3 regions of the Bacillus thuringiensis genome follow, and region 2 is predicted to be linked to each of the others. Evidence: predicted binding sites of a transcription regulator. Region 2 holds the regulator's gene; each other region holds the start of a gene.

Region 1 (11,153 bases), 490 kb from region 2:
AGAGCGTGATTGTACAATTCAGCGCCGTTTGCAAAAACTATTAGAAGAAAGTCCATCACCTGCACTTGATGAAGATATTCGCAAGCAGATGGGCGAAGCGGCAGTTAAAGCGGCGGTAGCGGTTGATTATACAGGTGCTGGTACGGTTGAGTTTATTTATGAATATAAAACGAAAACCTTTTATTTCATGGAGATGAATACGAGAATTCAGGTTGAGCATCCGGTTACTGAAATGGTAACGGGAATGGACTTAATTAAAGAACAAATTCTTGTTGCTTCAGGAGAAAAGTTATCGTTACAGCAAGAAGAAGTACAATTTAATGGTTGGGCAATTGAATGTCGAATTAATGCGGAAAACCCTGCCAAAAAATTTATGCCATCTCCAGGTAAAGTAGAAATGTACTTACCACCAGGAGGATTTGGTATTCGCGTCGATTCAGCTGTATATCCGGGATATTCAATCCCACCTTTCTATGATTCGATGGTTGCTAAATTAATTGTTCACGGAAAAACACGTGAAGAGGCAATTGCAAAAATGAAGCGCGCACTTAGTGAATTTGTCATTGAAGGCGTACATACAACAATCCCGTTCCATTTGCAATTGCTAGATCATCCTGATTTTGTAAAAGGTGAGTTTAATACGAAATTTTTGGAAGAGCATGAACTTGTGACGCAGTGATACATTAAAGGAGGTTTTTTTCATGGCTGAACATATGTTAGATATGGGTCAAGATACAACTCTTGGTAAAGTAGAAATTGCACCAGAAGTAATTGAAGTAATTGCAGGTATTGCAGCTGCTGAAGTAGAAGGTGTAGCGGCAATGCGCGGTAATTTTGCTACAGATGTTGTTGAGAAGTTAGGTAAGAAAAATCACGGTAAAGGTGTAAAGGTTGAATTAGCAAACGAAGATATTATCGTTGACCTTTATGTTGTAATGTATTTTGGTGTAGCAATTCCAGTTGTTGCACAAAAGATTCAAGACAATATTCGCCAAGCACTCTTTACAATGACAGGACTTGAGCCAAAAGAAGTGAATGTTCACATCGTTGGCGTAACATTCGAAACACAAAAAACAGAAATCGAACCAGTGTAAGAATGAAAAGGTGCCTAGTAACATAGGCATCTTTTTTATCGTTTCATTTCTTCACAAATTACAACCCTCTAATTATTATACTATTTCAAAAAATAAGAAATAAACAAGAAGATGTGTCGTTTTTCCAAAAAACGTACATTGTGATAAGATATGGAACTTGAAGTTAATCTTTTTATTATTTTTCAGCCTTGTAACCCGTGTGTGAAACGATAAATTGTGTTATTATCATTGTATTATAAGGTTGGAAAATCAATGAAAACTGTAAGAGTAAGTGAATTGACGGCTTATAAATTATAATAATATAACAAAGTATAAGGAAAGACTTGAAGCATAAAGGAGAGTTACAATGAAACGTAGGACGGCTAGAGAAAGAGCAATGCAAGCATTATACCAAATGGATATTACAGGTGAATTAGAACCGAAAGTAGCAGTGGAAAACACGCTAGATGAAGGCGAAGAAACAAATGAGTTTCTAGAGTCACTTGTAGTAGGTTTTGTAGAAAATAAAGAAGCAATTGATGAAGCGATTCGTCAAAACTTAAAAAAGTGGAAGCTTGAGCGTATTAGTATTGTTGATCGCAGTATTTTACGTGTAGCTGTGTATGAAATGAAATACATGGAAGAAATTCCACACAACGTAACAATTAACGAAGCAATTGAAATTGCTAAAACATTTGGGGATGAGGAATCTCGTCGTTTTATTAACGGCGTTTTATCTAATATAAAAGATACACTGTAAATTCTTTAAGGGGGAATCTTAAAATGGTAGCAGTAATCATCAAAGGAAATGAAGTTGCGGAGAAAAAACGAGCACAATTAACAGAAGAAGTTGTGAAGTTGAAAGAGCAAGGTATTGTACCAGGATTAGCAGTTATTTTAGTTGGAGAAGATCCAGCATCTCGTTCTTATGTGAAAGGAAAAGAAAAAGGCTGTGAACAAGTAGGGATTTACTCAGAGCTAATTGAACTTCCTGAAACAATTACTGAGGAACGTTTGCTTGCTGAAATCGATCGCTTAAATGGCGATGACCGTATTAATGGCATATTAGTGCAATTACCTTTACCAAAACATATTGAAGAAAAAGCTATCATTGAAAGAATTTCACCAGAAAAGGATGTAGACGGATTTCACCCAATCAGCGTGGGACGTATGATGACGGGACAAGATACATTCCTTCCATGTACACCGCATGGTATTGTAGAATTAGTAAAAGAAACAAATCTTGATATTTCTGGAAAACATGTAGTAGTAATTGGAAGAAGTAATATTGTCGGTAAACCAGTGGGGCAATTGTTTTTAAATGAAAATGCAACTGTCACATATTGTCATTCTAAGACGCAAAATATGAAAGAGTTATCGAAGTTAGCTGATATTTTAATCGTAGCTGTTGGACGACCTAAAATGATAACAGCGGATTATATTAAAGAAGGAGCGGTTGTAATTGACGTTGGTGTTAACCGTTTAGAAACAGGAAAACTTTGTGGTGATGTTGACTTTGACAACGTGTTAGATGTTGCGGGTTACATTACACCTGTGCCAAAGGGTGTTGGTCCAATGACAATCACAATGCTTCTTCATAATACTGTTGAATCTGCAAAACGTGAAGGTGTCGTTTGTAAATAATTTGAGTCGGCTATGAGGAGAGAGAAATGGAGAAGCAATATTTAACCGTTACAGCGTTAACACGCTATATAAAAACAAAAATAGAATATGATCCGCATTTGCAGTCTGTTTGGTTAAAAGGTGAAATTTCCAACTTTAAAAATCATAGCCGTGGCCACATGTATTTTACATTGAAAGATGAAAATGCAAGAATCGCAGCGGTTATGTTTGCGGGTCATAATCGTAATATTAAATTCAAACCTGAAAATGGGATGAAGGTACTCGTGAAAGGGAAAATCTCTGTTTACGAGGCGAGTGGTTCTTATCAAATTTATATTCAAGACATGCAGCCTGACGGAGTCGGAAATTTACATTTAGCGTACGAACAGTTAAAAGTTCGTTTAGAAGAAGAAGGACTTTTTTCTCAAGTTTATAAAAAAACAATTCCTCCTTACGCTAAAACAATAGGTGTAATTACGTCGCCAACAGGAGCAGCGATTCGTGATATTATAACAACGATTAAACGTCGTTATCCAATTGGGAATGTTATTGTATTTCCGGTACTTGTACAAGGGGAGTCAGCGGCTCCCTCGATTGTACAAGCGATTCGTACAGCGAATGAAATGGGAGAGATAGATGTACTAATCGTTGGTCGTGGTGGAGGTTCTATTGAGGAATTATGGGCTTTCAATGAGGAAATGGTTGCAAGAGCAATCTTTAAGAGTGAAATTCCTATTATTTCGGCAGTAGGCCATGAAACGGATTTTACAATCGCAGATTTTGTTGCAGATTTACGCGCGCCAACACCGACTGCAGCAGCTGAGCTAGCAGCACCTAACATTATAGAGTTACAAGAAAAGGTATTACAAAGAACTCTGAGATTGCAAAGAGCAATGAAAGAGTTAGTACATAAAAAAGAAGAAAAACTACAAGTGTTGCAAAAATCGTATGCGTTCCGTTATCCAAGACAAGTATATGAGCAAAAGGAAGAGCAATTAGATAGAGCGCTAGAACAGCTTGTTTTAGCGAAAGAGCGCTATATTGATAAAAAGGTGAATCAGTTAAAGCAACTTTCATTTTATTTAGAGAAGCACCACCCATCTCAAAAAATTATGCAAACGAAGGTAGCTGTTGAAACGTTGCAAAAGCAATTACAACGTGAAATGCAAACGTTACTTCAAACGAAAGAATTTGCTTTTGTAAGAGCTGCTCAAAAACTTGAAGCGTTAAGTCCGCTTAAAGTAATGATGAGAGGGTACGGGCTTGTATATGATGAAGAGAAGCAAGTGTTAAAAAGTGTGAAAGATGTAAGCCTTGGAGATGCTGTTTCAGTTCAATTACAAGATGGAATACTAGATTGTAGTGTATCAGGCATAGAGGAGCGTGAATTGAATAATGGAAAATAAATTAAGCTTTGAAGAGGCAATTTCGCAACTTGAGCATCTTGTTTCTAAGCTAGAACAAGGTGACGTACCTTTAGAAGAAGCGATTTCTTATTTTAAAGAGGGTATGGAATTATCTAAGCTTTGTGATGAGAAGTTGAAGAATGTACAAGAACAAATGGCAGTTATTCTTGGGGAAGATGGAGAGCTTGAACCGTTTACTGCTTTAGGAGATGAAGCATAGTGACGATTGCTTTTGATACTTTTTTGAAGGAAAGTAAAACTTTCGTAGAAGAGAAACTTGTAAGCTATGCAAATGAATTACAATGTCCAAATGTACTTCGTGAAGCGATGGCATATTCTTTGGAAGCGGGTGGAAAACGTCTCCGCCCGTTACTTTTGTTTGCAACATTACAAGCGTTTGGGAAAGAAAGAAATCTTGGAGTAGGTGCAGCTTGTGCTCTTGAAATGATTCATACATATTCGTTAGTTCATGACGATTTACCTTGTATGGATGATGATGATTTAAGAAGAGGAAAGCCCACAAATCACAAAGTATTTGGTGAAGCGATGGCAGTTTTAGCAGGAGATGGCTTATTGACGTATGCTTTTCAAGTTATTATGGCATATGAACAAAAAGAAATTTCAGCCGAAAAAAAAGTAAGACTTGTACTTGAACTTGCAAAAGCAGCAGGACCAGAAGGAATGGTTGGCGGACAAGTGGCAGATATGGAAGCTGAAGGGAAACGCCTTACGATTGATGAATTGGAGTACATCCATAAACATAAGACCGGAAAACTGCTTGAATTTGCTGTACTTGCGGGTGCGATACTTTCTGATGCGACAGAAGAGCAAGAAGAAAGGTTGCTTACGTTTGCCAAATATATCGGTCTAGCTTTCCAAATTCGAGATGATATTTTAGATGTCGAAGGAACCGAAGAAGAGATTGGAAAACCGATTGGTAGCGATCTTTCTAATGAAAAGAGCACATATACGACGTTGTTTACTGTAGATAGAGCAAAGGATATTTTAGAAGAAACAATTGCAGAAGCAAAAGGTGCGATTAGCTCCTTGCAATTACAAGATGAATATTTACTATCTATTTGCGATTTGATTGCAAAACGTAATAACTAATATAACAGCGTTTTCATTTGTTGAGTCATTCATCATTTTATGATATAAATGTAGGAAAAGGTTTTTCTTTTCTTGTTATTGGCAAAAATATATGTAGATTACATTGCCGTTATCACTTCGTGTTAGCGGCTATTTTTTTCATCGCCTAAAGAAATATGGTTTATAATAGGATTAAGGCGCAATAGACTGGTTAATAGCGGGACAAGACGAAAAATAGAAAAGAGAATTTCTTGTTTTGTGTAAATGTTTTTTATAATATTTGACATGTTGACAGATTATGAAATGAAAGTGAGTGATCCATGTGGATCTAACGCAAATTCAAAACCCTAGTTTTTTGAAAGATATGTCTATCAGTGAACTAGAGGGATTGAGTGAGGATATTCGTAAGTTTTTAATTGAAGAGCTCTCTCAAACAGGTGGACATATTGCACCTAATTTAGGTGTAGTAGAACTCACAATTGCTCTGCATAAATTATTTGATAGCCCGCAAGATAAATTTTTATGGGATGTAGGACATCAATCCTATGTACATAAAATTTTAACTGGACGCGCGAAAGAGTTTGGTACATTAAGGCAATATCAAGGTCTATGTGGTTTTCCGAAACGTTGCGAAAGTGAGCACGATGTATGGGAAACTGGTCATAGCTCAACGTCGTTATCGGCTGCAATGGGAATGGCTCTGGCACGTGATTTAAAGAAAACGAAAGAATATGTTATACCAATTATTGGGGATGGTGCTTTAACAGGCGGAATGGCTTTAGAGGCATTGAACCATATTGGACATGAAAAAACAGACATGATTGTTATTTTGAATGATAATGAAATGTCGATTGCACCAAACGTTGGTGCGCTTCATAATGTACTCGGTCGTTTACGTACAGCAGGAAAATATCACTGGGTAAAAGATGAATTAGAGTATATATTAAAGAAAATCCCAGCAGTTGGTGGGAAAGTGGCTGCGACAGCAGAGAAAATAAAAGATAGTCTTAAATATTTACTAGTATCTGGTGTCTTTTTCGAAGAGTTAGGCTTTACATATTTAGGTCCAGTCGATGGGCATGATTATGAAAAGTTATTCGAAACGTTGCAATATGCAAAGAAAACAAAAGGTCCAGTACTTGTTCACGTTATTACGAAAAAAGGAAAAGGTTATAAACCGGCTGAGAGTGACGTTATTGGAACTTGGCATGGAACAGGACCTTATAAAATTGAATCAGGTGACTTCGTTAAGCCGAAAGAAGTTGCACCAGCATGGAGTGCTGTTGTTAGTGAAACAGTACTTAAGCTAGCGAGAGCGGATGAGCGTATCGTAGCAATTACACCTGCAATGCCTGTTGGATCAAAACTTGAGAAATTCCAAAAAGAATTCCCAGATCGTATGATTGATGTAGGTATTGCAGAGCAGCATGCTACAACAATGGCAGCAGGTATGGCAACGCAAGGAATGAAGCCATTCTTAGCAATTTATTCGACATTTTTACAAAGAGCATATGACCAAGTTGTTCATGATATATGCCGCCAAAACTTAAATGTTTTCATCGGAATAGATCGCTCGGGATTAGTAGGAGCAGATGGTGAAACGCATCAAGGTGTATTTGACATCTCATTCTTACGTCACTTGCCAAATATGGTGCTTATGATGCCGAAAGATGAAAATGAAGGGCAACATTTAGTTTATACGGCAATGCAATATGAAGATGGACCAATCGCACTGCGTTATGCGCGCGGTAATGGACTTGGCGTTCCTATGGATGAAGAATTAAAGGCGATTCCAATCGGTACGTGGGAGACGTTAAAAGAGGGTACACAAGCAGCTATTTTAACGTTTGGTACGACAATACCAATGGCAATGGAAGCCGCTGAGCGTCTTGAAAAAGCTGGAGTTTCAGTGAAAGTAGTGAATGCTCGCTTTATTAAACCAATGGATGAAGCATATTTACATGATCTTCTAGGAAAGAATATACCGATTTTAACGATTGAAGAAGCTTGTTTAATCGGTGGTTTTGGAACAGGAGTAGTTGAATTTGCATCTGAAAATGGTTACCATAGTGCATTAGTTGAACGAATGGGTATTCCAGACCGCTTCATAGAGCACGGAAGTGTAACAAAATTATTAGAAGAAATTGGTTTAACGACAGATGCTGTTGTAGACCGTATTCATACAATGATTCCATCAAAACAAAAAAGGGCGTAACAAATGAGCGTAAAAAAAGAAAGAGTAGATGTACTATTAGTAGAGCGAGGACTTATAGAAACGCGTGAGAAAGCAAAGCGCGCCGTTATGGCCGGACTCGTATATGCAAATGAAATGAGACTTGATAAGCCAGGAGAGAAAATCTCGCAAGATACTGAGATTACGGTGAAGGGGCAAGTTATGCCGTATGTAAGTCGTGGTGGTTATAAACTTGAAAAGGCATTAGAGACATTTCATCTTGATTTACAAGATAAAGTTATGATAGATATTGGTTCATCAACTGGTGGCTTTACAGATTGCGCACTTCAAAATGGAGCGAAATTATCTTATGCATTAGATGTAGGATACAATCAACTAGCGTGGAAATTACGTCAAGATGAGCGTGTTGTTGTAATGGAACGAACAAACTTCCGTTACGTGACACCAGCAGACTTAGAACGTGGTTTACCTCAATTTGCAAGTATTGATGTTTCATTTATATCATTAAAGCTTATACTGCCGGTTTTAAAAACAATGCTTATGCCTAACGGAGATGTAGCAGCATTAATTAAACCGCAGTTTGAAGCTGGAAGAGAGCAAGTTGGGAAAAAAGGTATCGTTCGTGATAGAAAAGTACATGAAGCTGTTGTGGAAATGATTGTCGATTTTGCTTTAAAAGAGGGCTATGATGTGGAAGGTTTAACATTCTCACCAATTACGGGTGGGGATGGTAATATTGAATTTTTAATTCATCTGAAATGGCATGGTGAACGTGAGAATGGCGAAAATCATTCTCCGATTTCTATAGAGCAAGTTGTTACAGAAGCGCATGACGTTCTAAAACAAAAAGGGAAAGGGGAATAACATATGTTGTTCCTCTTTTTGTTGTAATTGTATAATGATTGTAAAAACAATTGTGTACAAGAAACGAATTATAAGTTAACATAAATAAGTGAAGTATACCAATGTTTAAACTATGGTAAGAGATAGTGTGAGGTGCAAATGTATGAATAAAGGTCAGCGCCATATTAAAATCAGGGAAATTATTGCAAACAAAGAAATTGAAACACAAGATGAATTAGTTGATATTTTACGTAATGAGGGATTTAATGTAACGCAAGCAACAGTATCGCGCGATATTAAAGAACTGCACTTAGTGAAGGTGCCATTACATGATGGGCGCTATAAATATAGCTTGCCAGCCGATCAACGATTTAACCCGTTACAAAAATTAAAACGAAATCTAGTGGATTCATTTGTAAAATTAGACACGGCAGGACATATGCTTGTGCTAAAAACATTGCCTGGTAACGCTCATTCACTTGGAGCACTTATTGATCATTTAGAGTGGGATGAGATCATCGGAACCATCTGTGGTGATGATACTTGCTTAATTATTTGCCGTACACCTGACGATACAGGTGTTGTCTCTGATCGTTTCTTAAATATGTTGTAACAAAAAATCTTGTTTGCTTTCCATCGTAAAGTGGGAAGTGAACAAGATATTTTTATTGGTTAAAAATATGATTTTTCTAATTGTAATATAATATTTTGTATGCATAAAGTTAGAAAATAGATGGATTGACCCGTAAAACAAATGTTTGGTACAATGAAGCGGGTTAGAAGAGTATATACATACAAATATATAGCATGATTATTTGAATGAAGAACTGAGAAAATCCTTTAGTAAGGGATTATTTTATAACGAGGTGAATGGGGCATTGTTATCGGAATTATCGATTAGAAACTTTGCTATTATTGAAGCATTAAATATTTCTTTTCAAAAAGGTTTAACGGTTTTAAGCGGTGAAACAGGGGCCGGAAAATCGATTATTATTGATGCAATTAGTTTACTTGTAGGTGGCCGTGGGTCAGCAGAGTTTGTTCGATATGGAACAGAAAAGGCTGAGATTGAAGGGCTGTTTTATGTTGAAGATGAGAAGCATCCATGTATTGAAAAGGCAGAAGAGTTAGATATAGAAATAGAAGATGGCATGATTATTTTGAAGCGTGATATTGCTGCGAACGGGAAGAGTGTATGTCGTGTAAATGGGAAGCTTGTTACACTTAGCATATTAAAAGAAATTGGGAAAACACTTGTTGATATTCATGGACAGCATGAAACGCAAGATTTAATGAATGAAGAACGACATCTGTTTATGCTTGATCACTTTGATGGGGATCGAATCGTTAAACAACTAGACATATATCAAAATGTATACGCTGACTATGAAAAATTAAAAAAACAATTAAAATCGTTAAGTGAAAATGAACAACAAATGGCACATCGCTTAGATTTAATTCAATTTCAGCATGAAGAAATTCGCAAAGCTGATTTAAAGATGGATGAAGAAAATGAATTAACTGAGGAACGATTGCAAATTTCTAATTTTGAAAAGATTTATAAAGCATTAGGTGATGCATATCGTTCGTTAAGTGCTGACGGACAAGGATTAGATAATGTAAGAAGCGCAATGGGACAAATGGAAAGTATTACACATTTAGATGAAATGTATCAAGAGAATCATGATTCAATTGCAAATAGCTATTACTTGTTAGAAGAGGTTGCATATCAACTGAGAGAAAAGCTCGATATGATGGAATATGATCCAAATCGTTTAGATGAAATCGAAACACGTTTGAATGAAATTCGTATGCTGAAGAGAAAATATGGAAATACTGTAGAAGAGATTTTAGCGTATGCTGATAAAATTGAACAGGAAATTTTTACGATTGAAAATAAAGACGTTCATATTGAAACGACGAAGAAACAGTTGAAGGAATTAGAAAGTGTTATTCTGAAAGAAGCAACGTTGTTAAGTAATATGCGTCATGAGCTTGCAGAACATCTTACAAATGCAATTCATCAGGAATTAAAAGAATTATATATGGAAAAAACGAAATTTGAAGTGAGAATTATGAAGAGAGAAGGAAATGCAGAAGAGCCCCTTGTGGAAGGTGCACCGGTAAGACTTACGGCGGATGGTTACGATCATGTGGAATTTTATATTTCAACGAACCCAGGAGAGCCGTTAAAACCACTTTCAAAGGTTGCTTCTGGCGGAGAGTTATCTCGTATCATTTTAGCTTTAAAAAGCATTTTTTCTAAGCATCAAGGGGTTGCATCTGTTATTTTTGATGAAGTGGATACGGGTGTAAGTGGCCGGGTTGCACAGGCTATTGCGGAAAAAATTTATCGAGTATCAGTAAACTCGCAAGTACTTTGTATTACGCACTTACCTCAAGTAGCTTCAATGGCGGATTCGCATTTATTTATTCGAAAACAAGTAGCGAATGATCGGACAATTACATCAGTTACTGTTTTAACTATGGAGGATAAAGTAACAGAAATAGCTCGAATGATTTCTGGTGTGGAAATTACAGATTTAACGACAGAGCATGCGAAAGAATTACTTACGCAAGCGCATCATTTTAAACAGACAGCAGAGGCTATCCAGTAATGGATAGCTTTTTTTCTCAAATGACGATTTCTTAATTCTTCCGGTTATAAATAAAGCACTGCAAGGAGAGATTAAAAAGTGAAGCCAAAAGGCTGAATGTGGGGTAGGAGCGAGGAGAGTGAACAAGTTGAAATTAGAAAAATTTCGAAAAATAATAGGTCTTTGTCTCCTTGTTTCTTTAGTTTTTATTGGATGTTTTAAACCGCTTCGAACGTTTATTTCATCACCGAAACAACTTGTTGTTTTTGAGGGACAACAATCAGAAATATCATCATTACCAGTTTTCAAAGCTTCATCCACAAATCGT
Region 2 (11,153 bases):
TGACGAAAGAAGGGTATTTTCAAACGTATTTAAAGGAATCTACGGAAGGGCCACCTCGTAAATATTATCAATTAACAGAGCAAGGGGAAACGCAATTTCATTTGTTAGTAACAGAATGGCGTGATTTTGCGAAAGGGGTACAAGAAATTATTGAAGGGGTGGAATGGGATGAGTAAAGAAGGGTTTCTTAAAGAATTATCAAGTTATCTTAGAAAGTTACCAGAGGAGGAGAGGCAAGATATTTTATCGGATTATGAAGAGCACTTTCAATTTGGGATAGAAGAGGGGAAAACTGAATCAGAAATAATACAGGGCCTTGGTTCTCCGAAAGTAATCGCAAAAGAATTACTTGCGATGTATCGCTTCGATGAAATGAAAAAAAATCCATCGACTTCAAATGTGACAAGAGCTGTTATGGCAGCGATTGGACTTAGTTTGTTTAATTTTATTATTGTGTTAGGCCCGTTAGTCGCAATTATTGCTTTTATATTTTCTTTTTGGATTGGTGGTATTGCTAGTGTAGTAACACCATTTTTCGTGATTGGAAAAGTATTTATGGGTACTTTTATATGGTTGGATCTTTTCGTTAGTATAACGTTTGTTGGAGTAGGTTTATTATTATGTATTATCGCTTTTTATAGTACAAAGTGGTTTAAGAGATTGTGTGTACGATATGTAATATGGAACTTCAAAATGATAAAAGGAGAGTAAATGATGAAAAAACTATTTTTAATCGCTATCGCTTGTATCATTATTGGAGTAATAGGAATTTCCCAAACATATGAAAAAGCAGTACAAACTGCTGAAAAAGGCGATAAAGAAAATATAATTAAAAACGAAACATTAAAAAATATAGAAGTTAAGTTAGATGCCGGGGATATTATTGTCCGAAAATCTCCTGACTCTTCTTTTTATATCAAGCAATCAGGAGATGTACGTAAACAAGAGATTCGTATCGCAGAAGATGGTGACACATTAAAAATTATTGGGGAAAGAGAAAAAGGTGCTTCATTTGATTTTTCTTTTTACGATTTTAGGTTTCAAACGTCTAAATTGACTCTCCTTGTGCCCGAACGCTCCTACCAAGATGTAAAAGTAAATTCATCTGCCGGACAAATCGAAATGAGTGATGTGAAAAGTGATAGCGTAAGTGTTAGAACACTTGCTGGAGAAGTAGAGTTGAAACAAGTAACGGCTAAGAATGTGGAGGGATCGACAAAAGCTGGTGAGGTGAACTTTAAGAAGGTATTAGGGAAAGTGACCGCAAAAACAACAAGTGGGGAAATAAATATTCAAGATCATGATTCTAAGTATAATCTAGAAGCAAGTTCAACTGCGGGAGATATAGATATTACTTTATCGGAAAAACCACAAGATGCGGTAATTACTGGGCAAAGTGCTGCCGGAGATGTAACAATTTTTAATGAAGAAAATAATAACGTAACAATTGGAAATGGTAGTAAAAAGATTAGCGGTAAAACGGCTGCTGGAGATGTGACGATTGAAACTCGCTAATAAGAAATAGAATGTATGGAAATCTATCAAAATACAAAAAAGAAGATAATTACCGTATATAAATAAGGTAATTATCTTCTTTTGTTATTTTTAATGTAAATCACGATATACGCCAATTACTTTCCCGATAACTGACACTTGTTTTAAAATGATAGGTTCTAATGAAGAGTTTTCTGGTTGTAGACGGAAATGGTCTTTTTCTTTATAGAAACGTTTAACAGTTGCTTCGTTATCTTCTGTTAAAGCGACTACAATTTCACCATTATATGCAGACTGTTGTTGGCGAACAACAACTAAATCTCCATCGAAAATACCAGCTTCAATCATACTATCTCCAGAAATACGTAACATGAACACTTGGTCTGCTCCAGCAACAATACTAGCTGGAAGTGGGAAATGTTCCTCTACGCTTTCGACAGCTGTAATTGGTAAACCAGCAGTAACTTTTCCGACAATTGGAACTTGAATAACAGATTGTGTTTCTGTATCGATTCGGTCTACGCCTAAAATTTCAATCGCTCGTGGTTTCGTTGGATCGCGTCGAATGTATCCTTTTTCTTCTAATCGTGATAAATGTCCGTGCACTGTAGAACTAGAAGCGAGGCCGACTGCTTGACCGATTTCACGTACGGAAGGTGGATATCCTTTTTCTTGTACTTTTAGCTTAATAAAGTCGAGAATGTCTTGCTGGCGTTTCGTTAACTTTTCCATGTTTTCTAACACCTCGTTTTCTTTCATTTTTCTTATTAATAAGTATAACATGTGAAAAAACATTCTACAAACATAAGTTCGAACAAATGGCTGATTTATGTTACACTATAGGGAAATAATAGGGAGAAAGAGGGGTTCAAAATGAATGCAATTATTTATGCACGTGTGAGTACAACGAAAGAAGCACAAGAAACATCATTATTACGTCAAAAAGATGAATTATTGCATTTAGCTGAGCGCTATCAAATGAATGTTTCTAAGGTGATTGAAGAGCAGGCTAGTGGATATACAATTGAGCGTGACGGTATATTAGAGGTGTTGGATACAATTCGAGACGAACAAATTGATGTGTTACTTATACAAGATGAAACGCGACTTGGTAGAGGAAATGCGAAAATCGCATTAATGCATTGTTTACATAAAGAAGGTATAAAAGTATATACGCATACACATAATGGTGAATTACAATTGTCGGATTCTGATTCGATGGTATTAGATATTATTGGTATTGTTGAAGAATATCAAAGAAAGATTCATAATTTGAAAATTAAACGAGGTATGCAACGTGCAGTAGAAAAAGGCTATCGTCCAGAAAAAAATTTAAAAAATCGGCATTTAAGTGTAGGAAGAGAGAAAAAAGAAGTGCCAATTGAGGAAATTGTACGTTTGCGAAAAAGTGAACTCACGTTTGAAGAAATTGCAGCAACACTACGTGGATTTGGTCATAATGTTTCAAAGGCGACTGTACATCGTAGATATGTAGAGTATACGAAGCAATTGCTTGATAAAGAAGAGTAACTATTGTATGATAATAATCAGTTTTGATTAGAAGGGGGATTCGAGATGATTAATCACGAACTCGTTGAACGCATTAACTTCTTAGCGAAAAAAGCAAAAGCTGAAGGTTTAACTGAAGAAGAGCAACGTGAGCGTCAATCGCTACGTGAACAATATTTAAAAGGATTTCGTCAAAATATGTTAAACGAACTTAAAGGAATTAAAGTTGTTAACGAAGAAGGTACAGATGTTACACCGACGAAATTAAAAGCTTTAAAAAAGCAAGATAATGCAAAATTAAATTAAAAGATGGGCGAAGCCCATCTTTTTTTATTTGTAAAAATCGTTATTTAATAACTTTCCAGTTGTTATTAACTGTTGCTTCTATCGTTTTATGTTCCAATATATAATTAGCGATAAGTTCAGACATATCTGTTGGTATATCTTTTACTACCGGTTTGTTTTGAAACATAAAGAAATTTCCACCGCCACTTGCACGATAATTATTCATTACAACGTCATATTCTTCATTCATATTAAGAGGAACACTGTTATGCTGTAAAGATTCTACTCTTTCACCAATTGGTTTTGAAATGTTTAATACGTATGAAATCCCTTCCCACATATCGTAATTATAATGTTGTGGCTTTGGTTCTATGTAGGTAGGACTTACGATGATGGACCCATCTGTTTTTAATGTGAAATAAGAAGCAGAGAGTTCAAGAGCATCTTTTATATCTGCTCCAGTTATTCTAATTACTTTTAATGTGTTTGGATAAATATAATTAGAAACGATGTCACGCATTGTTACATGTTCCGGAAAACCTGGAGATGTATTATGGAACAAACTTGTACAAGAAATTGATACATTAGCTATATCCATCTGTATTTTATTTATAAATTCGATAAAAGGATGATCATGCAAACGAGTTTGCATAGCATCTGAAATTTGCATGTCTCCCTGAATGATTCCAATAGGTTGATCAAGCCACTTTTGTGTTTTCTCTTCGTAATCGGCTACCAATGAAATTACATTTTGGTCCGCTTCAACTCCTTGTACAGATAATAATTCAGAAGAGCTCTCTTTTTTCACCCATTTATGTTTTGTTTTTTCGAATGTTACTTTTACTTTTCCAACTGAGTGTCCATTGCATCCGGTCTGTAAAATTGTTATACCGTTAGCCATTGTGTGAGAAATTTCTCGGTGTTGATGACCTGTTAGTAAAAGGTCTATACCTTCAATTTCATGGCACATTGCATATCCTTGGTTTTCACCTGTTAACACTTCAGTCGGTTCCCCAGTTTGTAAATCTCTTTCGAATCCACCGTGATAGGCTACGACTAATAAATCTGGTTTCTCATGTTCGTGAATATAAGAAACCCATTTTTTTGTAGTCTTTAATGCATCTTCAAATAGTAAATCTTTAATGTGATGGGCCTGTTCCCAATTTGGGATGTAATGTGTTGTTACCCCTAAAATAGCAATTTTTATATTGGATTCAATCTGTTTGATTATATAAGGTTTTCCGAAATAGGGTTTTTTTATGTTTTTATCTAAAATATTTGCTGATAGGTACGGGAAGTTCGCAGTAGTCACAGCATTATTTAATATATCCATTCCGTAATTAAATTCATGATTGCCGATAATTGCAGCGTCATACTGTAAGTGATTCGCTAATAAGGACATTGGGTTTTTTTTGTTTTTTTCGTATGTAACATAATGATAAGTAAATGGTGTTCCTTGAATAAAGTCGCCATTATCAATTAAAAGAACGTTTATATTTTGGGAACGTTCTTTTTTTATAAGAGTAGAAATTTTAGCTAAACCAAGTTCTGCTGGGGAGTTATCTTGGTAGTGAATGGGATAAACAGTGCCATGTATATCGCTTGTTAATAAGATGTTTAAAGTTACAGTTTGATTATGTTCCAATATGACTCACCTTTTCTATTGTTATCTTCCAATTAATCATATCAAATATGTGAAGTGAAATTTGATGTGAATGTATAGAATGTGTAAAGATTCTGTAAATAACCAATTGTGTATCAAAATATGTGATATATTTCTTCATGTTTACGGAAGGTATTTATATAACAAGAAAAATGGAGGCATTAATATGTTGAAAAAAGTTTTTGCAATGAGTACAACAGTTGTACTAGCAGCGGGATTATTAAGTGGCTGCGGGACGAAAGAGTCAAGTGCAAGTAAAAATGAAGATACGAAAAAAGGTTATGTACCAAAGACCTTAAATGTTCAATTTGTTCCTTCTCAAAATGCGGATACGTTAGAGGCAAAGGCAAAACCATTGGAAAAGCTATTAAGCGATAAATTAAATATTCCGGTAAAAGTTAGTATTTCAACTAACTACAATACAATTGTAGAAGCGATGGCATCTAAACAAGTTGATGTAGGGTTTTTACCACCAACAGCGTACGTATTAGCACATGAAAAGAAGGCTGCAAATGTAATTTTACAAGCGCAACGTTTTGGAGTAGAGGATGAAACAGGAGCTCCTACAAAAGATTTAGTAGACTATTATAAATCTGAATTTGTTGTTAAAAAAGACTCTAATATAAATAGTGTAAAAGATTTAAAAGGTAAAAAAATTGGTTATCAAGATGTAACATCATCAGCAGGGTATGTATGGCCTGCAGCTGTTCTATTAAAAGAGGGAATTGATCCGCTAAAGGATGTGAAACCTGTTACATTAAAAGGTCATGATCAGTCGCTTATTGCTCTTTTAAATGGTGATGTAGATGCAGCTGTTGTATTCCAAGATGCTCGTAATATTGTAAAAAAAGATTATCCAAATATATTTGATCAAACGAAAATAGTGAAATTTACTGAGAAAATTCCGAACGATACAATTTCTGTACGCTCTGATTTAGATGCAGAGTGGAGTAAGAAATTACAAGATGCTTTCATTGAAATTGGAAAAAATGAGGAAGGCCGTAAAATCATTAAAGAAGTATATTCCCATGAAGGATATATTAAATCTGATGATAGTAAATTTGATATTGTTCGTGAATATGGAAAGACAGTGAAGACGCAATAATACATAGTGAACTGGCGGCTAGCTGGAAGGTGTGAGATTTCAGTTAGTTTGCCGTTTTTTAGTTATTGATAATACATTGAAAGTAGGTAAGATGTGTGATAGAGTTTCGAAATGTTTCCAAAATGTATCCGAATGGCACAAAGGGATTGAATAATATAAATTTAAAGATTCAAAAAGGTGAGTTTATTGTAATGGTCGGGTTATCCGGAGCTGGAAAATCTACACTTCTCAGATCCGTAAATCGTCTTCATGAGATTACAGAAGGAGAAATCTTTATTGAAGGTGAGTCTATTACTGCTGCAAAAGGAAAAGGATTAAGGCGTATGCGCCGAGATATCGGTATGATCTTCCAAAGTTTTAACCTTGTAAAGCGATCAACAGTATTAAAAAATGTATTAGCTGGTCGTGTTGGCTATCATTCCACATTACGTACAACGTTAGGTTTGTTTCCGAAAGAAGATGTGGAGCTCGCATTTCAAGCATTAAAAAGAGTGAATATTTTAGAAAAAGCATATGCACGTGCTGATGAATTATCAGGAGGACAACAGCAACGTGTATCGATAGCTAGAGCATTGGCGCAAGAAGCAAAAATCATATTGGCAGATGAGCCTGTTGCATCGTTAGATCCACTTACGACAAAGCAAGTGCTAGATGATTTGAAAAAAATTAATGAAGATTTTGGAATCACGACAATTGTAAATTTACATTCTATTGATTTGGCTAGACAATATGCGACACGTATTATCGGATTACATGCAGGAGAAATTGTTTTTGACGGTTTAGTAGAAGAAGCAACGGATGAAAAATTTGCTGAAATTTATGGGGACGTTTCTCAGAAAAGCGAATTATTAGAGGTGGCAGTAAAATGAATGACGTGACGATATATTCAAATGAAATACCGAAGCCGCCGAGTAAATTGAAACATATATTAACGTTTATTTTAGTTATTTTAATGCTGTGGAGTAGTAGTGTACAAGTAGATGCATCATTTTCAAAACTGGTAGACGGTTTTCCAAATATGGTAGATCTATTGAAAGAAATGGTGCCACCTGATTGGAGTTATTTTCAAGTTATTACAACAGCGATGTTAGATACAATACGTATGGCGATTATTGGGACGACTTTAGGAGCGATTTTAGCCATTCCACTTGCATTGTTTGCAGCAAGTAATGTGTTTACTAACACATTTTTATACAGTCCAGCTCGAATGATTTTAAATTTTATACGAACGATACCAGATTTATTATTGGCGGCTATTTTCGTAGCAATTTTTGGAATTGGGCCACTTCCAGGTATTTTGGCTCTTACTTTTTTCTCAATTGGACTCGTAGCGAAATTGTTGTATGAATCAATTGAATCAATTGACCCTGGCCCACTAGAAGCGATGACAGCTGTAGGGGCTAATAAGGTGCAATGGATTGTTTATGGAGTCATTCCACAAGTAAAAGCGCACTTTGTTTCCTATGTACTATATACATTTGAGGTGAATGTACGTGCAGCGGCTGTCCTAGGTTTAGTAGGAGCAGGTGGTATTGGACTATATTATGATCGTACACTTGGATTTTTACAATATCAACAAACTGCTTCTATAATTATTTATACCCTTATTGTTGTTTTGTTAATTGACTACATTAGTACGTTGTTGCGGGAGAAACTATAATGAATAGAACGACGATGATTGTTCCAAAACCGAAGAAACCGAGTATATATCGCTGGATTATTTTAATAGCACTTACAGTTGTATATGTATGGGCCTTTTCAGGAGTGCCATTAGAAGGGATAAAGGACACAGCAGGTGAAATCACGAAAGCAATTATGACAGGGATATTGAATCCAGACTGGTCGTATGTATCTTTGCCAGATGGTGAAGATTTATTACATGGATTAATTGATACGTTGGCAATTGCGATATTAGGTACATTTATTTCTGCATTTTTATCTGTTCCGTTTGCCTTTTGGGCGGCAACGAATATGAGTAGTGGAAAATTAACTTCAGGATCTGGGAAATTTGTACTTAGTTTTGTTCGTACGTTTCCTGAATTAGTTATGGCTCTTTTATTTATAAAAGCTGTTGGTCCAGGCTCTTTTGCAGGAGTATTAGCCTTAGGATTACATTCTATTGGAATGTTAGGGAAACTATATTCAGAAGGAATTGAAAACATAGATAAAGGACCGACGGAAGCGTTACTAGCAACAGGAGCAAATCGTTTTCAAATACTTTGGTATGCAGTGTTACCACAAGTGTTACCGGATTTTCTATCGTATACGTTATACAGATTTGAAATTAATGTACGATCCGCTGCGATTTTAGGGGTTATTGGAGCAGGAGGGATTGGTACACCGTTAATTTTTGCGCTGAGTTCACGGAATTGGTCTCGTGTTGGGATTATTTTATTAGGTATCATTTTAATGGTAATTATAATTGATTTGATTTCAAGTTCGATTCGGAAACGGATTGTTTAACTTATTTGAAAAGCATCGAAGTTAGATGCTTTTTTGTGTTTTTAAAAACATATTGAAAAAAGTAAGTATAGAAAAGAAGTTTGTATAAATATACAGATAATTCTCTTTCTTTTTAAAATAAAAATAATGAAAAAGTATGTCATATTGAATGCCCATACATTCCCGGAAACATTGATTTTTTTATAAAAAACCAAAAAAATATCAACATATTTGTCGATACATGTTGTATAATCTTGCGTGGGAAGCTATCATATAAATGTATAAAACGTTTACTAATATAAGCGAAGGGAAGAATAGCATGTCACATTCAATCGAACAACTTTCTATCAACACGATTCGCACATTATCCATCGATGCGATTGAAAAAGCAAACTCTGGTCACCCAGGAATGCCAATGGGTGCAGCACCAATGGCTTATACATTATGGACTCAATTTATGAAACACAATCCAAATAACCCAACGTGGTTTAACCGTGATCGTTTCGTATTATCTGCAGGTCATGGTTCAATGTTATTATACAGCCTACTTCACCTATCTGGTTATGATGTAACAATGGATGACTTAAAGAACTTCCGTCAATGGGGAAGCAAAACTCCAGGACATCCTGAGTACGGTCATACAGCTGGTGTAGATGCAACGACTGGTCCACTTGGACAAGGTATTGCAACTGCTGTAGGTATGGCAATGGCTGAAAGACATTTAGCTGCTAAATATAACCGTGATGCGTATAATGTAGTAGATCATTATACATACGCTATTTGTGGTGATGGAGATTTAATGGAAGGCGTTTCTGCTGAAGCATCTTCATTAGCTGCTCATTTACAATTAGGTCGCCTTGTTGTGCTTTATGATTCAAACGATATTTCATTAGATGGCGATTTAAATCGTTCATTCTCTGAAAGTGTAGAAGATCGTTACAAAGCATACGGATGGCAAGTAATCCGTGTTGAGGATGGAAACGATATTGAAGCAATCGCGAAAGCAATTGAAGAAGCGAAAGCTGACGAAAAACGCCCAACGCTAATTGAAGTAAGAACGACAATTGGTTTCGGTTCTCCAAACAAATCAGGAAAATCAGCTTCACATGGTTCTCCACTTGGCGTAGAAGAAACAAAATTAACGAAAGAAGCATATGCTTGGACTGCTGAGCAAGACTTCCACGTAGCAGAAGAGGTATACGACAACTTCCGTAAAACAGTACAAGATGTTGGTGAAACTACGCAAGCAGAGTGGAACACTATGCTAGGTGAATATGCACAAGCATACCCAGAATTAGCAAACGAATTCCAAGCAGCAATGAACGGTCAACTTCCAGAAGGTTGGGAGCAAAACTTACCAACTTATGAATTAGGATCAAAAGCAGCAACTCGTAATTCTTCTGGTACTGTAATTAATGCAATTGCAGAGTCTGTACCATCATTCTTCGGTGGATCTGCTGACCTTGCTGGTTCTAACAAAACATACATGAATAACGAAAAAGACTTTACAAGAGACGATTACAGCGGTAAAAACATTTGGTACGGTGTACGTGAGTTCGCAATGGGTGCAGCAATGAACGGTATTGCACTACATGGCGGTTTAAAAACTTACGGTGGTACGTTCTTCGTATTCTCTGATTACTTACGTCCAGCAATTCGCCTTGCAGCATTAATGCAATTGCCAGTAACGTATGTATTCACACATGACAGTATCGCTGTTGGTGAAGATGGTCCAACACATGAACCAATCGAGCAATTAGCAGCGCTTCGTGCAATGCCAAACGTTTCTGTTATCCGTCCAGCTGATGGTAACGAATCTGTTGCAGCTTGGAGACTAGCTTTAGAATCTACAAACAAACCAACTGCTTTAGTATTAACTCGTCAAGACCTTCCAACATTAGAAGGTGCAAAAGATGATACGTATGAAAAAGTAGCAAAAGGTGCATATGTAGTTTCTGCAAGCAAGAAAGAAACGGCTGATGTAATCTTACTTGCAACTGGATCTGAAGTAAGCCTAGCTGTTGAAGCTCAAAAAGCATTAGCAGTAGACGGCGTTGACGCATCTGTTGTCAGCATGCCATCTATGGATCGCTTTGAAGCTCAAACTGCAGAGTACAAAGAATCTGTATTACCAAAAGCAGTAACAAAACGTTTCGCAATCGAAATGGGTGCTACATTCGGATGGCACCGTTACGTAGGTCTTGAAGGAGATGTGTTAGGTATCGATACATTCGGTGCTTCTGCTCCTGGTGAGAAGATTATGGAAGAGTATGGATTTACTGTAGAGAACGTTGTTCGTAAAGTAAAAGAAATGCTTTAATGATTTCAGAAAAATCTCTCCGGCATGGAGAGGTTTTTCTATGTAAATGAGTTTTTTCGACAGAAAAAGTTTTTTATCTCTCCGCATTCAGACAATCATTGCAAATTTTCTTATATATAATGAAGAGAAAAGGTTGTCCAGATTGGGAGTGGAAAAATGAAAACGTATGAATTGTATTTAATTCAAGAGGATATTGCGAAAGCTTATTTTGGTCGTGAATATTTGTTTTTTGATTTATTTGCTCGATTTTCAGAATCTGGGTCCCTTTCGGAGAAAAAAGTGTTATATAAGCAAATGATGTATATAACGATGCCATTGCAAGTAATGAAAATTCA
Region 3 (11,153 bases), 1.4 Mb from region 2:
CACTCTTTTCACCCTTCCGCTTTTAATTCTAATAGTAAATCTCTTAGTTCAGCTGCACGCTCGAAGTCTAACGCTTTTGCTGCTTCTTTCATCTCTGCTTCCATCTTCGCAATTGTCTTTTCACGCTCTTTTTTCGTCATTTTCTTAGCAGGAGTTGCTTCGTATGTTTCTGTCTCTTCAGCAGTTGTCGTTGCACGGATTACATCACGTACGCCTTTTTGAATCGTTTTCGGCGTAATACCATGCTCTTTATTGTAGGCTTCTTGTATAGTACGACGACGCTGCGTTTCTTCAATTGCAATTCCCATTGATCTTGTTATACGATCTGCGTACATAATAACTCGGCCGTTTTCATTACGCGCGGCACGACCAATTGTTTGAATTAATGAGCGCTCTGAACGTAAGAACCCTTCCTTATCAGCATCTAAAATCGCTACAAGTGATACTTCTGGAATATCTAATCCTTCTCGTAATAAGTTAATACCGACCAGTACATCAAACTTACCAAGGCGAAGATCGCGGATAATTTCAATACGTTCTAACGTTTTAATTTCAGAGTGAAGATAGTTAACTTTAATTCCTACATCTTTTAAGTAGTCCGTTAAATCCTCTGACATTTTCTTCGTTAAAGTCGTAATTAATACACGTTCATTTTTTGCAATACGATCTTGAATCTCTCCTAATAAATCGTCAATTTGCCCTTCAATAGGTCGTATATCGATTGGTGGATCTAAAAGCCCTGTTGGACGAATAATTTGTTCTATTACTTCTGGTGACTGCTCTAACTCGTACGGTCCTGGCGTCGCCGAAACGTAAATAACTTGATTCGTTTTCTCCTCAAACTCATCAAACATGAGCGGTCTATTATCTAAAGCTGACGGCAGACGGAATCCATGATCCACAAGCACTTGCTTACGTGCTTGGTCCCCGTTATACATCGCTCTTACTTGTGGCACTGATACGTGCGACTCATCCATAACAATTAAGAAATCTTCCGGGAAATAGTCCAATAACGTATACGGTGTTGCACCCGCTGGACGAAGTGTTAAATGACGGGAATAGTTTTCAATCCCTGAACAAAAGCCCATCTCGCGCATCATTTCTAAATCATAACGTGTACGCTGCTCTATACGCTGCGCTTCTAACAACTTACCGTTATCATTTAATTCCTTTAAACGCTCTTCTAATTCTTTTTCAATATTTTCAATAGCGACCTTCATTTTCTCTTCACGTGTAACGAAGTGAGATGCTGGGAAGATTGCTACATGATCACGTTCTGCTAATACTTCACCTGTTAACGCATTTACTTCACGAATACGATCGATTTCATCACCGAAAAATTCAATTCGAATACAATGCTCATCAAGTGATGCTGGGAAGATTTCAACTACATCTCCGCGCACACGGAATGTACCACGCTTGAAATCAATATCATTACGTCCATACTGTACATCAACAAGTTCACGAAGCAATTGATTGCGGTCCTTCTCCATACCAACTCGAAGTGATACAACTAACTCGCGGTATTCTTCAGGAGAACCTAAACCATATATACACGAAACACTCGCAACGATAATTACATCGTCCCGTTCAAATAATGCAGACGTTGCTGAGTGACGCAATTTATCAATTTCATCATTAATCTGCGCGTCCTTTTCAATAAACGTATCTGTTTGTGGTACATACGCTTCCGGCTGATAATAATCGTAATAACTAACAAAATACTCAACTGCATTATTCGGGAAAAAGTCTTTCAACTCACTATATAACTGTCCTGCTAACGTTTTATTGTGAGCCATAACAAGTGTTGGCTTTTGCACTTCTTTAATGACATTTGAAATCGTAAATGTCTTACCCGTTCCTGTCGCTCCAAGCAACACTTGCTTTTTCTTTCCACTATTAATTCCCTCTACAAGCTTCTCTATAGCTACCGGCTGATCACCTTGCGGGGAATACGCTGATATAATTTCAAATTGATGTTCCAAGTAAAATCCGACCTCCTCATAAAAATCTGTATTATTATTTTACCACGAATGCCTATAAAAAACCTAAAAAAACGAACAGATATTCGGTAAAGTTTTCGACAATATACACATAGAAAAAGGAAGGAGTAAATACTTCCTTCCTCTACTAACTCTATTTTTTAGGTACATATACTAAGTCATATCCATTGCGCCCAGCTTCATTCGTACAATCTATTAGCCTATAAGTGATTCCTGATTCGCGCTGGTCTTTAACAATACTTTTACAACTATCTTTATGTAACCCTTTATCCTTCCCAGCAAATTTGTCTTTTCTATTATCTGACACATAAAATATATCGTTCCCACTATACTCTAACGTTTGAAAAATCGGGTCCCCTTCAAGGGTATACTGTACAATTCTTATTTTATCAACTTCCCTTTGCTCGACATTCAAAACGAACTTTTCAAATTTATCTAGATTGGAAATCCTGGTTCCCTTTACAATGACATCGTTCTTCTTATCAATTGTAGTGTTAGATGGTGAACATGCTACTAAAGTAAAAAGAAATAGACATATAAAACTGATTCTTTTTCCTATTGTCATCCTCTCCTATAAAAATTATTTGTATACCCAAAAGCTACTTTCAACTATGAAAGTAGCTTTTCTTTTCCTTTCTCCTTCTTCGGAAAAAACACATATGAAAATGAAATCGCTGTATCAACTAAAAATATAATCGCCCACACTTGGCTCACGCGACTTGCAGCTTTATTTAAAACGATTCCCGATTCTAACCAATTACCCCATTGTTCAAATGGAATAAATCCATACGCGAAGAAAAAGAATATGTGCACACCAACGAATAAAACAAGATGTAATACCCAATTTTTTATTTCCTGCTTTGCATAGGCCATACCTGTTAATTCTATCTGTTTTTCAATAATAGGCGCTGGTTCATTACGCCATTTCGCAACTAGCTTTTGCGCAAATATATCAAGCTTCTTCAAATCCTTTTTCCCATAGAAAACTGCATACAATAAAATAATTACAGTAATAATTTGAAAATTAGAGAACTTTCCTGTTTGATAATAGTCCACTGCCCCTAATGTTAAAATAAACACTTCATTTACGAGGAGTACAATCCCCATAATAAAGCTCGCCTTCTTCAAACGAAATCCGTAACGGAGTAAAAAGAAACCGATAGCCGATAACCAAAATATAATCTCTGCCCCAATTAAAAAATACCAACGATATTCTGCGAGTATGCTCATTTATCCTTCTCCCTTTCATCATAAATACGAAAAGCTTCATCCATATATAATAAAAACTCTTCTTCAATTGGATACATGCTCATTTTCTGTGAATCTTCCTTTGATTTTCTAACTTCCCATAACTTATCTAAAAACGCTTCGTCACCATTAGCCATTTCTAAACACTTTTGCATTAATCTCTTCATTGCCCTTTGTACCTCATCACTAGCGGCTTCTTTACCCTCTTTCATAAAAATACGTAATTGCTTTAATAAATCTACCCATTCTAAAACATTCGGATCTTCCTCACTCATATTCGGCAAATTATGAAGCAACTTTTGTTCTTCCTTTGAAAATACTTCATTTTGAAATATTTCACGTATACGAGGAGACTGTTTTGAAAGCTGAATAAGTTCAAACATAACTTTCCAATCAAGTTCTCCCTCTACATCTACCGAATAAACAACCGCTTGTAAAACACGCTCCATTCGATTGAACTTCTTTTGCTCTTCTTGTACAAATCGAAGTTGGTTTTCAAGTGATTTTTTCAAATCCAGCTCACCTTTTACTAACATATTCGCAACTTCTTTTAATGAAAATCCCATTTCTTTTAAAAATAAAATTTGTTGCAAACGAATAACGTCAGCTTCACTATATAACCGATGCCCACCCTCTGTTTTTCCGCTCGGCTTTAATAAATCTATTTGATCATAATAACGTAGTGTACGTACTGTAACCCCTGTTTCCCTCGTCAATTCTTGTATTGAAATCACTACCATCACCTCTTCCCCCTCATTATAAAAGATGACGTTACGTCACTTTCAAGCATTTTGTAAAAAAAATACAAAAAGCTGTTTATACAAAGTGTATAAACAGCTTTTATGGAAATAACCCCTTTTGTATGGCGCGCCCACAAAATAAAATAAGTGCTCCAACAACAACACTCGTTGCCGTTTTATGATAATGGGCTAATAATAATAAATAATACGATAAACCTACAGTACCAATCATAATACAAATACTCGGCACTGGATTACGAGAAAAATTTTGCATTCCCCAAAGAAGCGCAAATATAGCTGTAGCGACACATAACACCGGTAATCCCATCCCAGTTCCCCTTTTTCTATCTATTATCCCTTGTTGCTAATACGCTCGTTGATGCGATACTTATTAATAAACCAAAAATAGCAATATATAATAGCTCAGTTACATGTACTGCTTGCCTATCTAAATACTTATTTACACAAAGATACATAATAAACAAGAAAACGAAGCTTGTAATACAAATCGTAAAATATGACTTCATCTTGTTCACAACTCGCTCATCAATCGATGGTACTCCCTCTTCTTTCAAACGCTTCTGCTCTTTATATTCCGAAATTCCATATAAAATGACTAGCGCTACATTCGATATAAAAATAGTTCCTTACGAAATACTTAAAATCATTAAACTCGTATTTAAAAGAATTCCTGCTACAAGCAAACTCCCTACGAATCTCATGACCTCTCTCTTACTCATACATGATCAACCTCTTTTCGATTTCTATATTTCCACTTCGGCCAATAGTTCACAAGAAAATACACCCACTGCCCTAGTACAAATAAAACAAACGGCATACCAGCATTTCCATCAACAATTAAATTATATAAACTCCATATCGCTAAACTAATCGTAAAAAATAGCCCTACATATTTAAACGCTTTATCTGACTGAAATCTCTCAAACTCATCCTGCATTTTTTATTCCCCCTATCGCTATGCTCGTTTTCCTACCATAACTCCTATAATGAGACTACCTGCAAATAAGGAACTACATATTATAAATATCTCTTGCACTGGTATAACAGCCCTGCCTATTGCTTTACTCGCAACAATATAAACAATAAGCAACAGAAATGCGAATACAAATGAGACGTTTACATGCTTTTTTATATTTTCATTTACTCGCTCATCTATATCGGGAAGTTCTTCTTTTTTGTACTTACGTTTTTTGTAATACACATACACTATCAAAAATACAATTGCTAAAACGTTACTCACTACGAGCGGTAAAATTGGTATAGCCGGATTCATAATATGAACTATAATGTCTCCTAAAAACAATCCAAAAGTCGCACCTATAAATAACTTTTTAGTATCGTTCATTTTTCCTCCCCTTACTCTAGCGTAAACATTTCCTCCACCTTCACTCCAAAATATTTGGCGATTTTTAAGGATAACTCTAGACTCGGGTTATAATGATGGTTTTCAATCGCCACGATTGTCTGCCGCGTCACCTGCATCGCCTTTGCCATTTCAACTTGTGTTATATGATTTTGCTTTCTTAACTCTTTTATTTTATTTTTCACACCCATAGGATCCACCTTCAAAAGTAAAGATATCTTTACAAATTTTAGAAAAACATTTCACTGCATATCTTCTCTAACAAAGTACAAGAGTAATTCAATTTATATCAGCGATTTTTTAAATATATCAGCGCAACTCCATTTATATCGGCGATTTCCCAAATATATCGACTTACCGACAAATATCAACATCAGTAGCACCATAAGCATAAGAAAGAAGCTGCCCCAAAATATCTTTTGGAACAGCTTCTTCGTCCTACTTACATAAATCCTAATCCCCATACAAGAACGTATCCAAGAACCGATAAGCAAACCGAGCCAATCAGTCCTGCCACGAATGCTTTACTTCCTAATTTACGGAACGTTTTAAACTCTACATTTAAACCGAGCCCCGCCATCGCCATTGCGATTAGCATATAAGCAATGACAACAATGTATCCCGCAACAACTTCTGGAATAATCCCAAGCGAATGCACTGCACTCATTGCTAAAAACCCGAAGATGAACCATGGAATTGGAAGGTCGCGCCATGATCTTTTTTCCTCGCTACCTTCACTCTTACCAAACCATAATCCGATTAAAATCGCTACTGGTACAAGCATTGCAACGCGCGTTAATTTCACGATAACTGCGATATCTACAGCCGTGCTTCCTCCTGGCGCCGCAGCCGCAATTACGTGAGCAATTTCATGCAGTGTCGCCCCTGAGAACACTCCATATCCGTATGGAGATAAACCAAGCACTGGATATAATAACGTATAAATAAGCGTAAATATTGTACCTAAAATTGCGATGATCGCTGCTCCAACTGCTGTTTCGTCATCTTTTGCTTTCACTTGCGGTGCAATTGCCACGACCGCGGCCGCGCCGCAAATTGCCGTACCGCATGCTGTTAAAATCCCAAGTTTCTTTTCTACTTTAAATACTTTCGTTAGTCCGTATACAACAAAAATAGTAAATGTAATAACAACCGCCGCGATGACCAATACTTTCGGTCCCGCCTTCGCAATATCAACAAGATTTAATCGCATTCCAAGTAAGATGATCCCAAAGCGCAGTAACTTCTTACTCGCAAAGTTCGTTCCTGCAATCGCATCATGAGGAACTCCAATTGCAGCGCGCCAAACCATCCCAATTAGAATAGCAATTACTAATTGTCCCATAATATTTAAAAATGGAAGCTCTGCTAAATATTTCGCGGCAATTGCGATTAATAATGTAATCCCAATTCCTTGCGAAAATCCAAAGCCCTTCTTCTTTTGTATAACAAGTGTTTGTTCCACCTTGTACCACCCCAATAATCGTATTGGAACATGCATGTTCTTTCTACTTACATTATAAGAGAGTTTCTATAATAAGTTTAATACCAATACCAAATCTCTATCATCAGAAATACTTATGATAAGATGATAGAAAAAGAAAGGAGCCCATTATATGAACGTAGATATTTTAAAAATTTTTGTTACTGTCGTTGAACAGAAACACTTCTCACGTGCAGCAGAATTATTAAACCTTTCACAGCCCGGAGTAAGTATGCATATACGCAACTTAGAAAACGAATTTGGCACTACACTTATTCAACGCTCTCCGAAGCACGTCCAAGTTACGGAAGCTGGAAACATATTATATATACATGCAAAGCAAATGCTCTCTCTTTACGAAGAAGCCAAACAAGAAATTAACGAACTACATAACGTTGTAACAGGAACTCTTCGCATCGGTGCTAGTTTCACAATTGGCGAATACTTACTTCCAAAAATACTGGCTAACTATGCGAATGAAAATCCACACGTCGAAGTTCATACTTTCATCTCAAATACAGAAGACGTTTTGCAAAGCCTTCGCTCTAATCAAATTGATATCGGCCTAGTAGAAGGGCAAGTCATATACGCTGATGTTGACGTTGAAACGTTTATGCAAGATGAAATGAAGCTTGTCGTTCCGCCAAATCATCCATTGCTCCGCACAAATGAAATAAATGAAAGCACACTCCAAGATCAAGTATGGGTATTAAGGGAAAGTGGTTCTGGTACACGCGCTTATAGCGATCGTTTTATTCATCAACACCATTTGAAAATGAAACGATTCTTTACATTTAGTAGTATCCAAAGCGTAAAGGAAGCAGTTAGTGCCGGGCTTGGCATCGCTATCCTTTCTGATTGGACTGTACGAAAAGAGCTACTGGCAAAAGAGCTATTCCACGTCGAAGTTCCAAATGAACAACTCATCCGCCCGTTCTCCATCGTGCGCGGCAAATATTTCATCCCGTCTAAAGCTATTCAGGTGTTTTTAAATCATGTAGACTCTTTTGCGAAAAAACAGCATTGACCTTCACATTAGTGTGAAGGTTTACAATACATTTAAAGGGAGTGAAACGCATTGCGAATTGGAGAATTATCAAAAGAAACCGGGGTTAGCGAAAGATCACTAAGACATTATGAAGAAAAAGGATTACTCCCTTCTAAGCGCCTTGCAAATGGCTATCGTGATTTCGACGAAAGTGCCGTTGAAAAAGTAGAGCTTATCCAAATGTACTTACAGCTCGGCCTAAATTTAGACGAGACAGCAAGGATGCTACGCTGCCTCGAAATCGAGCCGCACCTGTACGACAATCCGTGCAGCAGCATCCTTACGCTTTACGAAGATAAACTCAATGAAGTAACAAAGCAAATCTCATTACTTTCCAGCATTCAAACGAATTTGCAAAAACACGTTTCACTCCTAAAGCAAACAAAAGAAAAGGGATGATTACATGTTTGTTATACAAGGCAGTTCAAGACAAAACGGAAATACAGAAGCTTTAACACATATGGTGATTGATGGAATTGAAACAGAACAAATTTACTTGCGTGATCATATCGTCCACCCAATCATAGATCAGCGTCATGATGCAGAAGGATTCCAACCTGTAAATGATGACTACGAGCAGTTAATCGAGCGTATGTTAGAGCACGATACAATCATCTTTGCTACACCATTGTATTGGTACGGAATGAGTGGACATATGAAAAACTTTGTTGATCGCTGGTCACAAAGCTTGCGCGATACATCTCTTCATTTCAAAGAAAAAATGAAAGGCAAAAAAATGTATGTTGTCATCGTTGGCGGGGACAATCCAAAGCTAAAAGCATTACCGCTTATCGCTCAATTCCAATATATCTTTGATTTTGTTGGTTCATCATTTGAAGGTTATGTTATTGGGGATGCGAATGGATTAGATGAAATCAAAAACGATGCTGAGGCGTTGGCAAAAGCACAATTGTATAATAATGAATTCAAAAATAGCAAATAGAAATAAGTTTGACAAACCCTTTTGTATGCGCATACAATAAAAGTAATATTATGAAAGGAAGGTACTTTGACCAATGAAGTTCTAATTCTCTTATTTATTTCATCCATCACAAATAGTGAACAAAAATGATGAAAACTAGCAGGGGATTAGTCTGTCCATTTGTCGATACTTTCTTTCGAAACGATCATGTAAAAAATCGTTTATTTATATACGATTTTTTACATACAAGGGCGACGTTTATCCTCTCTAGTGAAACTAGGGAGGTTTTTTTATGACTATTTTATTCGCAAGTAATATTGAAAAGAGCTTTGGTGATCGCACACTATTTACGTTACCATCACTGGAAATTCAAGCACAGGATCGCATAGGTATTGTCGGAGTCAACGGAGCTGGTAAATCTACGTTATTACAAATATTAAGTAAAGAAATAGAAGCCGACAGAGGCATAGTAACTCATCATAGTTCTATCAGCATCATTCCTCAGCTTAGCGAGGAACTACCGGAAACTCCATCTTCCCTTGCAAAAGGAAAATGGAGTATTTCAAACGTTACCGACGTAATGAGCGGCGATGAACGAATGCGGCTAAAGATTGCCCATGCTCTCGAACAAAATGCAGGCATTTTATTCGCTGATGAACCAACAAGCCACTTAGATATGGTCGGTACAGAGCAATTAGAAAAGGCACTTTCATCTTATAAAGGAGCACTTGTTTTAATATCGCATGATCGTGAATTTCTAGATAATATATGTACCAAAATTATTGAAATTGAAGACGGTATTATCCAAGAGTATAAAGGGAATTATTCCAACTATCGAAAGCAAAAAGAACGTGAACGAATACAAAAACAAGCAGAATATGAGCAATACGTACAAGAAAAAAATCGTTTAGAACAATCCATTTTACAAAAAAAGCAACGTGCTTCTAGCATGACAAAAATCCCAACACGGTTCAGTTCATCTGAATCTAAACTTTATAAATTAAGTGGGGCTCATGGCCAAGAACAGGTTAGTAAAGCAGCAAAAGCATTAGAGACACGTCTCGAAAAATTAGAAAAGAAAGAAAAGCCAAAGGATTTTTCTCAAGCTCAGTTTGACGTACAATACCATACACCCATTCATAGTAAGGTCGCAGTACAGTTCAATAAAGCAACAAAGAAAATAGGCGACCGCACACTATTTAAAAATATGAATGGAACTATTGTCCCTGGTGCAAAACTAGCTATTTTAGGGGCAAATGGAAGCGGCAAAACCACTTTGTTCAACATGCTTCTCACAAACGAGCGTGGCATGCAGCTATCGAAAAGTTGTAAAGTTGGATACTTCGAACAAACATTATCTATTTTAAAAACAGATAAAACCATTTTAGAAAACGTTCTAGAAGAAACAAACTATACGGAAGCATTCGTTCGCACAATACTTGCACGGCTTCTATTCCGCCGTGAGGATGTTCATAAACCTGTGCACGTTCTAAGCGGGGGTGAACGAATGAAGGTTGCACTCGCAAAAGTATTTTTAGGAAACTATAATATGCTTCTGCTAGATGAACCGACAAACTATTTAGACTTAGCAACGCAAGAAGAATTAGAAACCATGTTACAAGAATATCCTGGCACAATACTTTTTATTAGCCATGACCGTGCCTTTATTCGCTCTGTTGCAGACCATATTCTCCAAGTAGATGAGAGTGAACCAAGAATCTTCCACGGTAATTACGAGCAATACACTAAAAGAGCCACCGGAGATTCTGTAAACGTTACTGAGCAAGAATTGTTACGATTACAAACAAAATTAACAGAAATCATCGGCCGAATTTCCATTCCAAATCAGCACGATGACATCACATCTCTCAACCAAGAATACGAAACATTATTAGTTCAAATACGGAAATGTAAAGAAGCGCTCTAATGTCTTCCCTATATATCGACAAGGCCTTCCGCATTTCCCAAGAAATATTGAAACTTCGACATATAAAGTAAAAAGCCATGCATCAGCACGGCTTTTTACTTTTATATACGAACAGCAGTCCCGCTCACAGCAACCATTAGCATTCCTTCGCGAACTACTTCGTAATCCACGTCGATACCAACAATTGCATTCGCATTTTTTTGTCTTGCGAAAGTTTTCATCTCTTCCATTGCAATGTCGCGCGCTTCTTTTAATTTACTTTCATAAGCACCCGCACGACCGCCGACAACGTCACGGACAGAAGCGAAGAGGTCACGAACGATATTCGCGCCCATAATCGCTTCTCCATTGACGATATCGATATACTCAATAATTTCTTTTCCTTAAATTGTAGACGT

What was found. The regulator LexA, encoded in region 2, represses DNA repair genes until DNA is damaged. The targets are predictions, from matches to a motif close to CGAACATATGTTCG.
Region 1: recN (DNA repair protein RecN) is a predicted target of LexA. The motif match lies at 8,976-8,989, and genes of this name have one in related genera.
Region 3: uvrB (excinuclease ABC subunit B) is a predicted target of LexA. The motif match lies at 2,058-2,071, and genes of this name have one in related genera.

Annotation. Positions count from the first base shown of each region.
Region 1 is NZ_CP012099.1:4,029,657-4,040,809, reverse strand. It holds gene accC (acetyl-CoA carboxylase biotin carboxylase subunit) at 1-679, shown strand, start outside; gene AC241_RS20730 (Asp23/Gls24 family envelope stress response protein) at 702-1,094, shown strand; gene nusB (N utilization substance protein NusB) at 1,441-1,833, shown strand; gene folD (bifunctional methylenetetrahydrofolate dehydrogenase/methenyltetrahydrofolate cyclohydrolase FolD) at 1,857-2,717, shown strand; gene xseA (exodeoxyribonuclease VII large subunit) at 2,744-4,102, shown strand; gene xseB (exodeoxyribonuclease VII small subunit) at 4,092-4,322, shown strand; gene ispA ((2E,6E)-farnesyl diphosphate synthase) at 4,322-5,212, shown strand; gene dxs (1-deoxy-D-xylulose-5-phosphate synthase) at 5,514-7,406, shown strand; gene AC241_RS20695 (TlyA family RNA methyltransferase) at 7,410-8,249, shown strand; gene argR (arginine repressor ArgR) at 8,392-8,841, shown strand; gene recN (DNA repair protein RecN) at 9,107-10,846, shown strand; gene spoIVB (SpoIVB peptidase) at 10,965-11,153, shown strand, end outside.
Region 2 is NZ_CP012099.1:3,542,207-3,553,359, reverse strand. It holds gene AC241_RS18215 (PadR family transcriptional regulator) at 1-176, shown strand, start outside; gene AC241_RS18210 (DUF1700 domain-containing protein) at 169-711, shown strand; gene AC241_RS18205 (DUF4097 family beta strand repeat-containing protein) at 712-1,515, shown strand; gene lexA (transcriptional repressor LexA) at 1,606-2,226, opposite strand; gene AC241_RS18195 (YneB family resolvase-like protein) at 2,368-3,024, shown strand; gene AC241_RS18190 (DUF896 domain-containing protein) at 3,070-3,309, shown strand; gene AC241_RS18185 (bifunctional metallophosphatase/5'-nucleotidase) at 3,350-4,933, opposite strand; gene AC241_RS18180 (phosphate/phosphite/phosphonate ABC transporter substrate-binding protein) at 5,118-6,056, shown strand; gene phnC (phosphonate ABC transporter ATP-binding protein) at 6,152-6,925, shown strand; gene phnE (phosphonate ABC transporter, permease protein PhnE) at 6,922-7,716, shown strand; gene phnE (phosphonate ABC transporter, permease protein PhnE) at 7,716-8,519, shown strand; gene tkt (transketolase) at 8,818-10,818, shown strand; gene sirA (sporulation inhibitor of replication protein SirA) at 10,975-11,153, shown strand, end outside.
Region 3 is NZ_CP012099.1:4,940,311-4,951,463, forward strand. It holds gene uvrA (excinuclease ABC subunit UvrA) at 1-3, opposite strand, end outside; gene uvrB (excinuclease ABC subunit B) at 9-1,985, opposite strand; gene AC241_RS25615 (DUF4362 domain-containing protein) at 2,137-2,568, opposite strand; gene AC241_RS25620 (hypothetical protein) at 2,613-3,233, opposite strand; gene AC241_RS25625 (MerR family transcriptional regulator) at 3,230-3,991, opposite strand; gene AC241_RS25630 (hypothetical protein) at 4,092-4,319, opposite strand; gene AC241_RS25635 (ATPase) at 4,336-4,632, opposite strand; gene AC241_RS25640 (hypothetical protein) at 4,728-4,949, opposite strand; gene AC241_RS25645 (hypothetical protein) at 4,968-5,357, opposite strand; gene AC241_RS25650 (helix-turn-helix transcriptional regulator) at 5,369-5,566, opposite strand; gene AC241_RS25655 (YeiH family protein) at 5,818-6,840, opposite strand; gene AC241_RS25660 (LysR family transcriptional regulator) at 6,992-7,885, shown strand; gene AC241_RS25665 (MerR family transcriptional regulator) at 7,937-8,305, shown strand; gene AC241_RS25670 (flavodoxin family protein) at 8,310-8,849, shown strand; gene abc-f (ribosomal protection-like ABC-F family protein) at 9,121-10,755, shown strand; gene AC241_RS25680 (heavy metal-binding domain-containing protein) at 10,857-11,129, opposite strand.